Regions from separate parts of the Cyanobium sp. NS01 genome, predicted to be linked through region 1. Evidence: predicted binding sites of a transcription regulator. Region 1 holds the regulator's gene; each other region holds the start of a gene.
The links. Region 1 encodes NtcA, which controls nitrogen genes in cyanobacteria. Its sites were predicted from a motif close to GTANCNNNNGNTAC; they were not measured.
Positions count from the first base shown of each region.

Region 2: glnA (type I glutamate--ammonia ligase) is a predicted target of NtcA. The motif match lies at 1,259-1,272, and genes of this name have one in related genera.
Region 3: CyaNS01_RS14055 (anthranilate phosphoribosyltransferase family protein) is a predicted target of NtcA. The motif match lies at 1,664-1,677, and genes of this name have one in related genera.

Region 1 covers NZ_CP047940.1:2,411,588-2,414,855, forward strand. Annotated here, with positions in the region: gene dcd (dCTP deaminase) at 1-510, opposite strand, end outside; gene CyaNS01_RS12690 (cob(I)yrinic acid a,c-diamide adenosyltransferase) at 522-1,169, opposite strand; gene ntcA (global nitrogen regulator NtcA) at 1,434-2,099, shown strand; gene CyaNS01_RS12700 (DUF3084 domain-containing protein) at 2,156-3,268, shown strand, end outside.
Region 2 covers NZ_CP047940.1:1,286,306-1,289,573, reverse strand. Annotated here, with positions in the region: gene glnA (type I glutamate--ammonia ligase) at 1-1,186, opposite strand, end outside; gene CyaNS01_RS06655 (allophycocyanin subunit beta) at 1,395-1,925, shown strand; gene CyaNS01_RS06650 (alanine--glyoxylate aminotransferase family protein) at 2,026-3,219, shown strand; gene CyaNS01_RS06645 (nucleoside deaminase) at 3,110-3,268, opposite strand, start outside.
Region 3 covers NZ_CP047940.1:2,692,339-2,695,606, forward strand. Annotated here, with positions in the region: gene CyaNS01_RS14040 (ferredoxin--nitrite reductase) at 1-860, opposite strand, end outside; gene CyaNS01_RS14045 (hypothetical protein) at 1,143-1,349, opposite strand; gene CyaNS01_RS14050 (hypothetical protein) at 1,400-1,549, opposite strand; gene CyaNS01_RS14055 (anthranilate phosphoribosyltransferase family protein) at 1,796-2,914, shown strand; gene CyaNS01_RS14060 (nitrate reductase associated protein) at 2,904-3,268, shown strand, end outside.

The DNA.
Region 1 (3,268 bases):
CTCAAAAAAGAGCAGCTGACAGATGCCTTCATCGGCATAGATGCGGCAGTCAGCCCCTGAGGAATTGCTGAACTCCAGGGTGAGGTGGCCCTCCCAGCTGGCCTCGGCGGGAGTGGTGTTGACGATGATGCCCAGGCGGGCGTAGGTGCTCTTGCCCAGGCAGATCACCGTGATGTTGGGCGGCACCCTGAGGTGCTCAAGAGCCACCCCGAGGCCATAGGAATGGGCGGGCAGGATGAAATACCGCCCATCCGCATCTTCGTGCAGGGATGCGGGCTCCAGGTTGGCAGGATTGAAGCGCTTGGGGTTCATCACCGTTCCGGGCACATGGCGGAAGATGAGGAATTCCTGGGGCGAGAGGCGCAGGTCGTAGCCGTAGGAGGAGCAGCCGAAGCTGAGCACCGGACTGCTGGCCTGAGCGGGGTCGAGGTGGCGGACCAGCGTGCCCTGGAAGGGCTCCAGCATGCCGCCGGACGCTTGCTGCTTGATCCAACGGTCGTTCTTGAGCATCGGAGGCCGGCCTAACAGCCGCGGCGGAGCTGGGTGACCTGGTCAGCCAGGGCCATCAGCTCAGGTGCCATGGAGGGTCCGGTCAGAATGACATCCAGGTGGGGGGGCCGCAGCTCCAGGGTGGTGAGCACCTCCTGGAGGGGCAGGTAGCCCAGCTCCACGGCGAGGCCGAGTTCATCGAGCACCATCAGGTCGACGCTGCCGTGGAGCAGCTGCTGGCGACTGAAGGCCCAGACCTCCTGCACTGCCTCCAGGATCTCGCCGCCATGGGTTGGAGCCGGTTCGGCCAGGCAGGTGGCCACGGCCGGCCGCAGCCACTGGAGGCGGCCGCAGAGCCAGGGGCTGGCGGCAAGCCCCTGCTCCACCCCACCCTTGAGCAGCTGACTCACCAGCACCCGGCTGCCGAGGCCAGCGCTGCGCAGGGCCAGGCTGAGCACCGCCGCCACACTGCCCCGGAACGGGGCGGTGTGGACCTGGAGCATGCCCTCCGGCTGGGCCAGCCGGCGCAGCGGACGCACGGTCGCCGGAAGGGCCGCCGCAGGCAGAGCCACAGGGGCCACGGGCCGATGGGCCGTGTGCACAGCGGCCTCGGCAGGCGCGGAACCCACCACCTCGAGCCGGACTCCGGAACCGGGGCTGCTCGAGAGACTGGCGGCCATGGACCCTGCAGCGACGCAGGACTGAATGTAGCGGTCGCGTGGCGTAGCGCTGGGCACAACCACCACCTGTGGTGGGTCCACCCACACGCACGCCGGTGCGCCCGGACTCACCGGCCCCCAAAAGGTGCCTGTTGCTACATGGGGGCCCCCATCGCATCTATAGGGTCCGCCCATATGCCTGACCCAGCCATGGTTGGCGCCACACGCGGGTTCAGCCGTACGGCCAACACACCCAGCAGCGGTGCACCAGGGGTGGTGGGCGGCATGGGGGCCGCCGGCCAGGGCAACCAGACCCTGCTGGAGGTGATCCGGGCCCTGGGAGGCAGCAGCGTCGAGGCGATCGAGCGCAGCAAGACGATCTTCTTCCCGGGGGATCCGGCCGAGCGGGTCTACCTGCTGCGGCGCGGAGCCGTTCGCCTCTCGCGGGTGTACGAATCCGGAGAGGAGATCACCGTGGCGCTGCTGCGGGAAAACAGCCTGTTCGGGGTGCTCTCCCTGCTCACTGGCCAGCGCTCAGACCGCTTCTACCACGCGATCGCCTTCACCCGCGTGGAGCTTCTGAGCGCACCGGCCACCTCTGTGCGCAAGGCGATCGAACAGGACGCCAGCGTGGGCCTGCTGCTGCTGCAGGGGCTCTCCTCACGGATCCTGCAGACCGAAACCATGATCGAGACCCTCACGCACCGCGACATGAGTTCGCGGCTCGTGAGCTTTCTGCTGGTGCTCTGCCGCGACTTCGGCGTGCCGGGTTCGGAGGGCATCACCATCGACCTGCGTCTCTCCCACCAGGCCATCGCCGAGGCCATTGGCTCCACCCGGGTGACGATCACCCGCCTGCTGGGAGACCTGCGCAACGAAGGGCTGGTTCAGATCGACCGCAAGAAGATCACCGTGTTCGATCCGATCGCCCTGGCCAAGCGCTTCAGCTGACATCGGCCTGAAGCCCAGCGGCCAAGGCGGGATACTGGCTCCATACGAGGACACCTGTGTCGGGCTGGCTGCTGATCCTGGCGCTGCTGGTTCTCGGCGGCGTGCTCTCCACCCTGGGCGACCGCCTGGGCAGCCGGGTCGGCAAGGCCAGGCTGAGTCTGTTCAAGCTGCGGCCGCGGCGCACCGCCGTGCTGATCACGGTGCTGACAGGCAGCCTGATCAGTGCCATGTCCCTCGGGCTGATGCTGCTGGTGAGTGAGCGCCTGCGCACGGGACTGTTCGAGCTCGACCAGCTGGAGGAGCGGCTCAGTGGCACCCGCAGCCAGCTCGAGGCCAGTCGCCAGCGCCTCAGCACCAGCCAGGCGGAGGTGGCCCGGGCTCAGGCCGGCCAGCGCAAGGTGCAGCAGGAGCTGGCCCAGGCCGAGCGGCGCAGCGCCGCCCTGCGCAAGGAGTTGGCCCCCCTGCAGGCCCAGCGGGCCAGGCTGGAGCGCGACAAGGTGGCGCTCGAACAACAGAACCGGAGCCTGGAGGGTCAACGCGCTCGCCTCAGCGAGGTGGTGCGGGGCAGGGACGCTGAAATCCAGCGCACCGAGGCTGAACTGGCCGCAGTGCGGGAACGGATCGCAGCAGGGGCCCAGGAGCTGCGTGAGCTCGAAAACAACCTGATCGCCCTGCGGCGCGGCGACGTGGTGATCACCACCGGCCAGTCCCTGGCCAGCGCCAAGGTGAAGCTGGAGAACCCCGGCCAGGCCCAGGAGGTGATCACGGCGTTGCTGCAGCAGGCCAACCTCAACGCCTTCCGGCGCGTGCTGCCGGGGGAGGCGGTCGATCGGCAGATCCTGCTGGTGCCCAGCAACGACATCAGCCGTCTGGAGGGGCTGCTGGCTCGACCCGGCACCTGGGTGGTGAGCATCCTCTCGGCCGCCAACGTGCTGCGCGGCGAGAGACAGGTGCTGGCCTTCCCCGACCTGCGTCCGAATCGGCGGGTGGTGGCCGCCGGTGAGGTGATGGCCCGCACCACGATCGAGGCCGGCCTGCGCAGCCCCGATCAGCTGGCCCGCCGGCTCAACCTGCTGCTGGCGGCTGCCTATGCCCAGGCCCAGCGCCAGGGCACGATGGAGGATGGGCTGCAGTTCGATGCCGCCAGCTTCAACCAGCTCACCCAACGG
Region 2 (3,268 bases), 1.1 Mb from region 1:
TGCCGTCGCCGGGGTCGATCTGGTTCTTGATACCGTCGATGCCGGCCATCAACATCGCCGCAAAGCCCAGGTAGGGATTGGAGAGGGCATCGCCGGAGCGGAACTCCAGGCGCTTGGCCCTGGGGCTCGGGCCGGTCAGCGGAATCCGCACGGCTGCTGAGCGGTTGCCCTGGGAATAGACCAGGTTCACCGGTGCCTCGAAACCGGGCACCAGACGCTTGTAGCTATTGGTGGTGGGATTGGTGAAGGCGAGGAAACTGGGGGCGTGCTTCAGCAGGCCACCGATGTACCAGCGGGCCGTCTGGGAGAGGTTGGCGTAGGTGCCTTCACCGAAGAACAGGGGATCGCCTCCCTTCCAGAGGCTCTGGTGCACATGCATGCCGCTGCCGTTGTCGGCGAACACCGGTTTGGGCATGAAGGTGGCTGTCTTGCCGTATTTCTTGGCAACGTTGCGCACCACGTACTTGTAGATCATCACGTTGTCTGCGGCACGGATCAACTCGGCGAACTTCATGCCGAGCTCGTGCTGCGCCGTGGCCACCTCATGGTGCTGTTTCTCGATCGGCACCCCCAGACTGGCCATGGTGAGCAGCATTTCGCTGCGCATGTCCTGCATCGTGTCGTTGGGACCAACCGGGAAGTAACCCTCTTTCAGGGCGATTTTGTAGGCCAGGTTGCCCCCTTCCTCCTGACGGTTACTGTTCCAGGGAGCCTCGATCGAATCGACGCTGTAGAAGCTGCTGCCGTTGCCGGAGTTGAAGCGCACATCGTCGAACACGAAAAACTCCGGCTCGGGCCCGAAGTAGGCCATGTCGGCGATGCCGGTGGAGCCCAGATACTCGAGCGCCTTCTGGGCCAGGGCGCGCGGGCAGCGCCCGTAGGGCTCACCGCTGCGCGGCTCCTGGATCGAGCAGATCAGGCTGAGGGTCTTGTGGCTGTAGAAGGGGTCGATCCAGGCCGTGGCCGGGTCAGGCACCATCGCCATGTCCGACTCATTGATGGCCTTCCAGCCGCGGATGGATGAGCCGTCGAATGCCACCCCACTGGTGAAGGCGTCCTCGTCGATCAGATCCCTGTGGACAGTGAGGTGTTGCCACTTGCCATGCAGGTCAACGAACTTGAGGTCGATCAACTCAATGCCGTCGTCCTGGATCTGACGCAGGACGTCCTGAGCGGTTTTGGCCATGGAGCAATGCAGGGGTGGTGCCGGCCCTTGGCGGCGTGGCCGGAAGGTAGGGAGCCCGCCAACCGTCAACCTGTAGCGCTTGCTACCGAAGTTCCAGGCCTGCTTGCGTAACTGTTTCTCTCAGATCGGCCAGATCGCGCCCTACGCCTGGGTTCTGGCCAGTCATGAGTGCTAGCTTCCGCCGCAGGTGCGTCGAACTTTTCGAACCATGCGCGATGCCATCACCGGTCTGATCGGCCTCTACGACCAGCTGGGCCGCTACCTCGACCGGGATGCGATCGATCGCATCAATGCCTACTTCGCCGAATCGGCCCTGCGGCTGCGGGCCGTGGAGCTGATCAACCGCGAGGCCGCCGCCATCGTGCGCGAGGCCTCCCAGCGGCTCTGGCTCGATGACCCCGAGCTGATCCTGCCCGGTGGCAACGCCTACACCTCCCGCCGCCTCTCGGCCTGCCTGCGGGACATGGACTATTTCCTGCGCTACGCCAGCTATGCCCTGGTGGCCGCTGATGCCTCGATCCTCAACGAGCGGGTGCTCAACGGCCTCGACGACACCTACAAGAGCCTCGGGGTGCCTACCGGCCCCACGGTGCGCAGCATTGCGCTGATGGGCGATGTGGTGTGCGAGCTGCTGGCCGCCGAAGCCAACGCTGACCCCTCGGCCCTGGCCGCCGTGGTGCGCCCGCCCTTCGAGCACCTCTGCCGTGGGCTGGGTGCCAGCAACGTGCGCGCCCGCTGAATCCTCCCGACATCCTCCTGACGGTTGGCCTGCGGTGGTGCTTCGTAGGCTGACTGTCAGGATCTGAGTCCGAACGTTCACCTTTTCCTCCCCCGGCCCCTTGTCTGCGCTGCCCTCCGTCAACAACGCCCATCGCCGTGCGCTCGGGCCCATTGCCACGCCCGATCGTCTGTTGCTTGGCCCAGGGCCCTCCAATGCCCACCCCACGGTGCTGCAGGCCCTGGCCCGTACGCCGATCGGCCACCTCGATCCGCTGTACGTGGAGCTGATGGGTGAGGTGCAGGAGCTGCTGCGCTACGCCTGGCAGACCGACAACCGGCTCACCATCCCCATGAGCGGCACGGGCAGCGCCGCCATGGAGGCCACCCTGGCCAACACCCTCGAGCCGGGTGACAAGGTGCTGGTGGCCGTGAAGGGCTACTTCGGCCTGCGGCTGGTGGACATGGCCAGTCGCTACCGCGCCGAGGTGGTGACGATCGAGCGGCCCTGGGGTGAGGCCTTCACCTACGAGGAGATCGAGGCGGCCGTGAAGCTGCACAGGCCGGCGGTGCTGGCCATGGTGCATGCCGAGACCTCCACGGGCATCTGCCAGCCGATGGATGGCATCGGCGACCTCTGCCGTTCCCACGACTGCCTGCTGCTGCTGGACACGGTCACCTCGCTTGGTGCCGTGCCCGTGTACCTCGATGACTGGAAGGTGGATCTGGCCTACAGCTGCAGCCAGAAGGGTCTCAGCTGCCCTCCCGGGCTGGGTCCGTTCACGATGGGGCCCCGGGCTGAAGCCAAGATGGCAGCCCGCCAGGGCAAGGTGCCCAACTGGTATCTCGATGTCACCCTGCTGAACCGCTACTGGGGCAGCGACCGGGTGTATCACCACACCGCTCCGGTGAACATGAACTTCGGCATGCGCGAGGCCCTGCGGCTGCTGGCCGAGGAGGGGCTGGAGCAGGCCTGGGCCCGCCACCGCCGCAACGCCGAGCGGCTCTGGGCCGGCCTGGAAGATCTGGGCCTCTCCCTGCATGCCCCTGAGCACCTGCGTCTGCCCACCCTCACCACGGTGCGCATCCCCGAGGGCGTGGATGGCAAGGCCTTCTGCCTGCACCTGCTCAACGCCCATGGCATCGAGGTCGGTGGTGGTCTCGGTGCCCTGGCCGGCAAGGTGTGGCGGATCGGGCTGATGGGCTTCAACAGTCAGCCGGAAAACGTGGATCGCCTGCTGGAGCTGTTCCGCACCGAACTGCCAGCCTTCCATCCTGGTGCGGCATCGGATCGGCCGGCTGCCGTCGCTGTCTGAACCAGTGCCGAAGCTGGCGGCCGGCAGCTTCGGCCTCCACGCCGGCCAC
Region 3 (3,268 bases), 280 kb from region 1:
GCCGCCTTGATCGTGTCCCTGTAGGTCTCAAGCCCCAGTTCATCGATCAGATACATCAGCCGGCTCTTGTTGCGCAGCTTGCGATTGCCGTTCTGCTCGAAGTGCAACAGCACCGTGAGGGCAAAATCAGGCAGCTGATCAGCCCGCAGCCACAGGCCGAGCGGGATGGCGAGTTCGTTGCGCTGGGCTGAGAAGAAGCCGCCCACCATCACGGTGAAGCCGAGCTCGCCGGCGTGATGGGCGGGCAGGAAGGCGAGGTCGTTGTGGAGCAGGAAGCTGTCGGGAGCACCGCCGACGGCCACGTTGAACTTGCGCGGCAGGTTGCGGGGGCCATCCGGCTGGAACAGCCGCGCCTGAATCGCCTGCACGAGGGGACGCGTGTCGACGATCTCCTCGGGATCGATGCCGGCCAGGGGGTTGCCGGTGATGTTGCGCGGGTTGTCGTGTCCCGACTGGCGACTGGTCAGGCCCACCCGCTCCATGGCCTCCAACAGCGGCGCCATGTCCTCGAACAGCAGGCCCCGCAGCTGCAGGTTCTGGCGGGTGGTGATGTCGGCGCTGCCGTGCTCGCCGCAACGATCCACCGCCTCGGCGAGCAGCTCCAGCTGCTCAGCGCTGACCACGCCGTTCGGGAGTCGCAGCCGCAGCATGAAACGGCCGGGGGTGACGGGCCGGAAAAAGATGCCCATCCACTTCAGCCGGATGGTGAGGGTGGCCTCGTCGAGGCTGTCCCAGCCGGCAGCGGCCAGCTCGGCCAGCTGGGGTTGCAGATCGAGGCCGCAGAGATCGGCCTTGGCCTGCTCCACCTTGGTGAGGCCGGAGCTGGGAGTGGTCGCTTCAGGGGTCGTGGGAGTGCTCATGGAAGAGGGAAGCGGCGCACCGGAGGCACGCCCAGACAACGCGGCCGTGAACAGGACCCCACGGCACCACCACACCTCACCCCATCGGTCGGGAGGGGATGAGGCCGGTGAACGCCAATGAGGGATGCGTTGTCCGGAATGGGAGGGCAGCGCCATGGCGCTGCGTCTCCCCTTCGAGATGAGCTGGGATCTGCAATCACAGACCTTCACTGATCCTGCAGGCGCGGGGCAGGACCGGGTGTCGTGGTCGTTACGGATCTGTTATCCCTGACCTGGCTGGCCTCAGCGCTCCCCCAGGGCACTCCAGAGGGTGGCGGGATGGGCCACCACCGAGGCGGCTCGCCCGGCGGAGGCGGCAGGCGCCGCGTCGCGTAGCAGACCGGCCAGCAGTTGAACCCCCAGGGACCCCACCACAAACATGCCGACGAAGGCGAGGGCGACGCCGAGGGGGGAGCTGGCGCTACGGGTGGCCTGCAGCGGAGTGGCCATGGCGGAGCTGCCGAAGAACAAACTCCAGTATCGAAGCTGGATGAGGGGATTCAGAAGCCGGCGCCGGCTGGGGGGGCAGGGCTCCAGGCCCCCACCAGAGCTGATCCAGGCGCCTCAACGACGCTGTTGGGCCGCAGCTCAAGGCTCACCAGACCATGCAGGCATCCGAGCAGAAGCCCGCAGCAGGCAGCAAATCGCATCGGCGCACCCAGGTCTCAGGGTCGACTGTCTCCAGCCAGGGGGCCATCGGGATGCAGCGGTTGGTACCGAACCGAAGCCGCCTGGCCCCGGTGCCAATCTTCAGGATGTCTTCAGTGTCGGTTGATACTTTTTTCCGTTCTGGCCTTTGTTCGGTGGGGCACACGCTGGACGATCACTGGTGACAGCATGGAGTTCTCGACCATGCAGCCCGTGCGGCCCACGCTGCCCCCTCCCCTCAGCCCTTGATGGCGCTCCCTTCCGGCACCCTGCCCAACGCCTCGCCTGAGACCGGACTGAACGGCCATGCCCCTGCTGTGGAGCTTCTGTCTGGCCGTGAGCGTTTCAAGCACTATCTGCAGAAGGTGGGCAGTGGCGAGCACACCAGCCGGGGGCTGAGCCGGGAGGAGGCCGGCCACGCGCTGGAACTGATGCTGCTCGAAGAGGCCACGCCGGCCCAGATCGGCGCCTTTCTGATCGCCCATCGGATCCGTCGGCCCGAGCCCCAGGAACTGGCCGGAATGCTGGATGTCTACCGGCGCCTGGGGCCGAGCCTGCGCAGTGCCGAGCCTGCCCTCTGCTTCGGCATGCCCTTTGACGGCCGCACCCGCACGGCCCCCATTTATCCGCTCACCGCCCTGGCCCTGAGTGCGGCCGGGCTGCCCGTGGTACTGCAGGGGGGGGGCCGCATGCCGGTGAAATATGGCGTGCCGGCCATCGAGCTGTTCGCCGCCCTGGGGCTGGAGCTGCAGGGGCTGGACCTGACCACGGTGCAGGCAGGGCTGACGCAGCACCGCCTGGCCCTGGTGCACCAACCGGACCACTTCCCGCTGGCGGAGAGCCTCACGCCGATCCGCGACGACCTGGGCAAGCGCCCCCCCGTGGCCAGCCTCGAATTGCTCTGGACCGCCCATCAGGGCCCCCACCTGCTGGTGAGCGGCTTCGTGCATCCCCCCACCGAAAGCCGGGCCTGGAAGGCCCTGGAACTGGCCGGCGAGGCGATGGCCATCACGGTGAAAGGCCTCGAGGGCAGCACCGACCTGCCGATCAGCCGCGCCTGCATCACGGCCCGGGCCCAGGGAGGTGATGGGGAGCGCCTGATCCTTCACCCGCGCGACCACGGCTGTTACGACAACGATGCCCTCTGGCAGGATCTCGAGAGCTGGCGCGAGCAGGCCCTGGCCGCTCTCGGTGGCCAGGGGCCCCTGGCCACCGCCCTGATCTGGAATGCCGGGGCCTATCTCTGGTATGGCGGTGTCTGCCAGGATCTGGCTGCAGGCGTGGCCCGCGCCACAGATCTGGTCCAGAGCGGAGCGCTGCTGGATCAGCTGCGTGCCCTGATCCAGTGGAGACACGATGCTTCCTGAAGGCTCCCATCCTTGCTCCCACTGCTTCGGCTTCGAGCGCGACTTCGTCGGGAACTGGCGCTGCATTCCCCTCTGCCTGCGCCGCAAGCTCGATCTCTGCGGTGTGAAACTGCGGCTCAACCACTGGCTGGCCCTCACGGGAAGCCAGCGGGATCAGCTCGTGCTCTGGCCTGACGGCCCCGACGACCTGGCGGCCCTGGCGGCCGAGCTGCGCCAGAGCACGGCGGCCATGGCGGACGGCGGGGTCACCTCCCTGCCCATCCCCCGCGAAGCCCCCTGGCAACACCCTGGAGCGCCCCCCGCTGAAGTGAGCAGCTCAGCCGCAGAGCTGGGCTATGGGCTGGGGCCTGACCA